2 regions of the Aneurinibacillus uraniidurans genome follow, and region 2 is predicted to be linked to the other one. Evidence: riboswitches for the same ligand, from Rfam matches in the RefSeq annotation. Region 2 holds a riboswitch; the other holds the start of a gene.
The links. A riboswitch is a leader RNA that binds a small molecule or an ion and turns the genes downstream of it on or off. The one in region 2 is predicted to bind thiamine pyrophosphate.

Region 1: it holds a riboswitch for thiamine pyrophosphate, as region 2 does, so the genes downstream of both, PO771_RS05430 (ABC transporter ATP-binding protein) here and PO771_RS14975 (thiamine phosphate synthase) in region 2, are expected to answer to the same signal.

Annotation. Positions count from the first base shown of each region.
Region 1 covers NZ_CP116902.1:1,081,802-1,084,268, reverse strand. Annotated here, with positions in the region: gene PO771_RS05435 (ABC transporter permease) at 1-292, opposite strand, end outside; gene PO771_RS05430 (ABC transporter ATP-binding protein) at 289-1,035, opposite strand; TPP riboswitch at 1,111-1,211, opposite strand; gene PO771_RS05425 (3'-5' exonuclease) at 1,390-2,145, shown strand; gene acsA (acetate--CoA ligase) at 2,198-2,467, opposite strand, start outside.
Region 2 covers NZ_CP116902.1:2,988,150-2,990,616, forward strand. Annotated here, with positions in the region: gene PO771_RS14970 (DEAD/DEAH box helicase) at 1-597, opposite strand, end outside; TPP riboswitch at 736-850, shown strand; gene PO771_RS14975 (thiamine phosphate synthase) at 945-1,571, shown strand; gene thiO (glycine oxidase ThiO) at 1,558-2,467, shown strand, end outside.

The sequences.
Region 1 (2,467 bases), 1.9 Mb from region 2:
TCAATACGGGATAAAACATCTTCTCAAACAACGGCGAGAAAAACATCAGCACGGACAGGACAACGGCTAGCAGAATGGATAGCAAGAGCCCTATCATCATCTCTTCAAATGTAGCCAACAGGTGAACACCGAACAGTTCATCGCTGTAGCTGATCAGCCCTGCCATAATCTCGCTCGGTGCCGGAAGGATGAAAGACGGAACGCCGCCCATTTTGACACCGATCTCCCAGGCAGCTAGCAGCACTACGAAAAAAACAGCGGCTGGCCAGTATGTATGTAACTGCCTTCTCATTTTCCCTTCCTCCCGCTGATCATATGTGTCAACTGCTGGCGATACGCGGTAAACTCCGGTGTGAAGACCAGTTCTTTCGTACGTGGACGACGCAGTTGAATCGGCATCTCCACGCAATTTTCACCTGGACGCAGCACAAGCACTCGATCACTTACAAGCACTGCTTCTTCAATATCATGCGTAATAAAGAGTACTGTTTTGCCAAGCTGTTCCCAAATGCTTAGCAGCCATTCCTGCATATCCTGACGGGTTAGCGTGTCAAGTGCCCCGAATGGTTCATCCAGCAACAGAACATCAGCCCCTGTCATAATGGTTCGCAAAAACGATACCCGCTGCCGCATTCCACCAGACAGCTGGGATGGATACGCATCTGCATAACCGGACAGCCCGGCGCGAATGATCCACTCCTGCGCCTGCCGAACAGCCTCTTCTCTTGGCTGCCCTGCTATTTCTGCCGGAAGCAAAATATTATCCAGCACCGTGCGCCACGGAAGGAGCAGATCTTTTTGCGGCATCAGCGCTACTTTTCCCAGTCTATTCTTTTCTTGGACGCCACCAATTTGGATGCTGCCCGCATTCGGTTCGGCAAGCCCTGCTATCAACCGAAAGATCGTGCTTTTCCCAGACCCGCTCGCCCCGATCAGCGAGACGAATTCACCCTGTTGTACAGCAAACGATACATGATCCAATACCGGTGTACTGCTCTTTGGATACTGATATGTTAACTGGTGAACAGCAAGCATTAGCTCTCCCTCCTTCGATCCATTTCCATAGAAAAAGCGCCCTCCTATGGAGTGGCGCGTGTCTGCAAGCATAAAAACAGATCGGCTCCACTTCCCTCCATCGGCATTATCCGCATCAGGTTATAAGGGTCGGGACGACTGCCCCTCTCAGCAACTATGCTCCCCTAGTGGTCGTTTTTGTATTGAATTGTTTTCATCGTACTCCGAATGCTTCTCTCCGTCAATCATTGAATACTCCTTACTAATTTTCTAAATAATCTGTACATTATCCTCCTTATGACGTATGATAAAAGAATGAGAACGCTTGCAAATCTAAGAAAAAAGATTCTTAAGGAGAGAAGGATGTGACAGAAGATGTACTCATTTCCACTTGGTAAATACATCAAGCACATCACAACCAGCTGGTACAAAGAAAAGCCTGCCCTTGACCCTGATCTAGTCGCGGACATCCAGACTATGATTGCTTCCGTGAACCGTCATACTTATGAAGATCAGCTATTAAAACGGATGCGCTTTATTGTGTTTGATACAGAGACGACCGGATTTCATCCGTATGCAGGTGATGAGATTATTTCCATTGGCGCAGTCGTTGTTGAAAACGGTGCCATTCAGGAAAAACTCTTCCATGAACTAATCCAACCACGCAAACCGATTCCAGCGATCGTGACAGAAATCACAGGAATTTCCAATGAAGATGTCGCAGATGCTCCTCCCGTTCTGCCAGTCCTTCATAAATTCCTGCAATTTATCGGAGATGACTACCTGGTTGCCCACTGCGCAGACTTCGATATAAACTTCCTGAACACCAAGCTTAAAAAGCTATGCAAGACAAAGTTAAACAACCCCGTTATTGATACAATGTCGATCTCCTATCATATACTTCCGAACAATAAGTCATATGGGCTTGACACCTTACTTGACCTATATCATATTCAGGTCGAAGGGCGCCACACTGCGCTTGGTGATGCGGTAATGACTGCTGAGCTATTTCTCTGCTTCCTTGATGAATTAGAGAAGCGTGGCATCGAGACCCTGCACGGCCTTGAAGGTTATATTAAGACGATGCACTTACTTCGTCAGAGACAGGAAACAGGCTATGCTTCTATATAAAAAACACACAAAAGAACGGTGCGGATTACATCCTGCACCGTTCTTTTTATAACTAATCTTCCATTGTAGACAAATCTCCTGTCGGAAGGCCAAGCTCCCATGCTTTCAAAACACGACGCATAATTTTACCGGAACGTGTCTTCGGAAGCTTGTCACGGAATTCAATCTGACGCGGCGCGGCATGCGCAGCCAGACGCTCCTTCACGAATACACGAATCTCTTCTTTAAGTTCATCACTTTCTTCATATCCTGCACGAAGCGTAATGAACGCTTTGATGATCTCACCGCGTACCGGATCCGGTACACCGATAACGCCCGCTTC
Region 2 (2,467 bases):
CTGATTCATGAAGTTATGTGCTAGCTTACGCACCCCATCCGGCACAGTAGCTGAGAACAGCAATACCTGTTTCTTCTGTGCAGTCTGAATAAACACTTCCTCTACTTCCTGTACAAAGCCCATCTCCAGCATTTTATCCGCTTCATCCAGCACCATTGTATGAATGCGTCCGAAATGCAATGTTTCACGACGCAAATGATCAAGAATACGTCCCGGTGTCCCCACTACAATCTGAATCCGACCTGATAACTTGCTAATCTGGCGCATGATGTCCTGTCCACCGTGCAGCGACAATACTTGTACGTTCATATGTTTACCCAGCTCAGCAATATCATCGGTGATCTGGATCGCTAGCTCACGTGTCGGCGTCATGACCAGCGCCTGCACATCACTTGCGTTCGGATCGAGCTTCTGAAGAATGGGAATAACGAACGCTGCTGTTTTCCCCGTTCCCGTCTGCGCCTGCCCAAGCACGTCTTTTCCTTCAAGGGCCAATGGAATTGCCTGTTCCTGAATGGGAGTCGGCTGTTTATAATACAGGTCTGCAATCCCCTGCATAATTTCCGGTTTTAGCTTAAACTGCTCAAATGATTTCATATGTTTCTTCCTTTCTTAATGCCAAAAAAAGCATACTGCTTCTATTGTACCCGAACTTTTGTATTTAGACCACTTTGCATTTTTTCCTTGCATTATGTATGAGGTGCAGTATAATAAAAGCAAAATTTGATACCTTTCGTAAACTGCTGGGGGATCCCGATGAGTCGGGCTGAGAATGAAACGCGATGAAGTTTCTAAACTCCTGGGACCTGATCTGGTTAGTACCAGCGTAGGAAAGCAGGCGACTATACATAGCGCATGAAGCGTTCTCAAGTCGGGTCCCATAAGTGGGACCCGACTTTTTTGCTGTGAAAATAGATGAGGGAGCGAAAAAAATGAGGGAATTCATGCGTGAATTTCATGTGATCAGCACCGGGAGACAATCACCAGAGCAAGTAGTAGAAATCGTTCGAACCATCGCACCGTATGTGGATGTGTTTCACCTGCGAGAGAAACAGCTGACCGCCCGTGACTTGTATACCCTTGGGCAGACACTTTTGCTCGAAGCAGACCTGCCTCCCCACAAGCTTGCGATAAATGATCGACTCGATGTAGCCATAGCGCTAGGGGCTGGTACGGTTCATCTCGCCGGACATAGTCTCTCCCCTGATATCGTACGTAGCAACGCACCCGGCATACGAATCGGTGTCTCGGTTCACAGCTTAGGAGAAGCTACGGCGGCAGAAGCTGCCGGTGCAGATTATCTTCTTTTCGGGCATGTATTTCCATCTGGCTCCAAGCCAGGACTCACGCCGCGCGGAACAGAAGCGCTGCGGAGAGTAGCAGAAGCTTGTACGATTCCCGTACTTGCACTTGGTGGTATCACTTCAACTGTTCTGCCCGATATCATCGAGGCCGGGGCTATGGGGGCAGCTGTTCTATCTGCCGTGATGGATGCTGCACAGCCTGCTGAGATCAGCAAACAACTCTATACCATTCTGAGACAAGGAGTGATCAACGATGAAAACATATGATGCCGTTATTATTGGCGGCGGTGTGATCGGTACAGCCATTGCTTATTATGCGGCAAAACGCGGACAAAAAGTAGTTGTATTGGAAAAAGACTGCCTGGCCGCTCATGCTTCCCGTGCAGCAGGCGGTATGCTCGGCGCACAGGTAGAATTCCCTGAGCCGGGACCACTTGTCGAACTGTCGCTGTACAGCCGCGCGATGTTCCGCGAGCTTGCAGCAGAACTACAACAGGCGGCAGGCGTTGATATTGGTCTTAATGAATCTGGGATGCTGCGCACAGCCTGGACAGAAGAAGAAAAGCAAACGCTGCTTACACAAGCAATCTGGCAACGAGCTGCAGGACTGCAAGCAGACTGGATGGAGACAGCAGACGTGCAGGCGCTGGAACCAGCTGTCAGCTCAGAAATCAAAGGGGCGCTCTGGCTTCCAGATGACACACAAGTATCCGCTCCCCATCTGTCACGTGCCTTTGCCGCAGCCGCAGCCCGACTTGGAGCGTCTCTTGTTGAGCGCTGTGCTGTCACAAACTTTCGGATGAATGGCTCTCATATTGAAGCTGTGCAGACTAGCAAGGGAGAATTCAGCGGTGAACAGTACATCATCGCAGGCGGGGCTTGGAGCGGTGAACTTACAAAGCTGCTTGATGCTCCACTGCCTGTATTCCCATTAAAAGGCGAGGCCTTCTCTGTACTTGCTGTGCCGCAGCCAATCGCGCGCACTGTTTATTCTCACGGTTGCTATATCGTGCCAAAAGAAGGAAATCGTCTACTTGTTGGTGCATCCGTGAAGGACTGCGGTTTTGACGATCGGCTAAGCATTGGCGGTCTGCATCAGTTAATGGCGAAAGCCGTACGGATTCTGCCAGACATTGCCGCCTATCCGCTTGAACAAACATGGG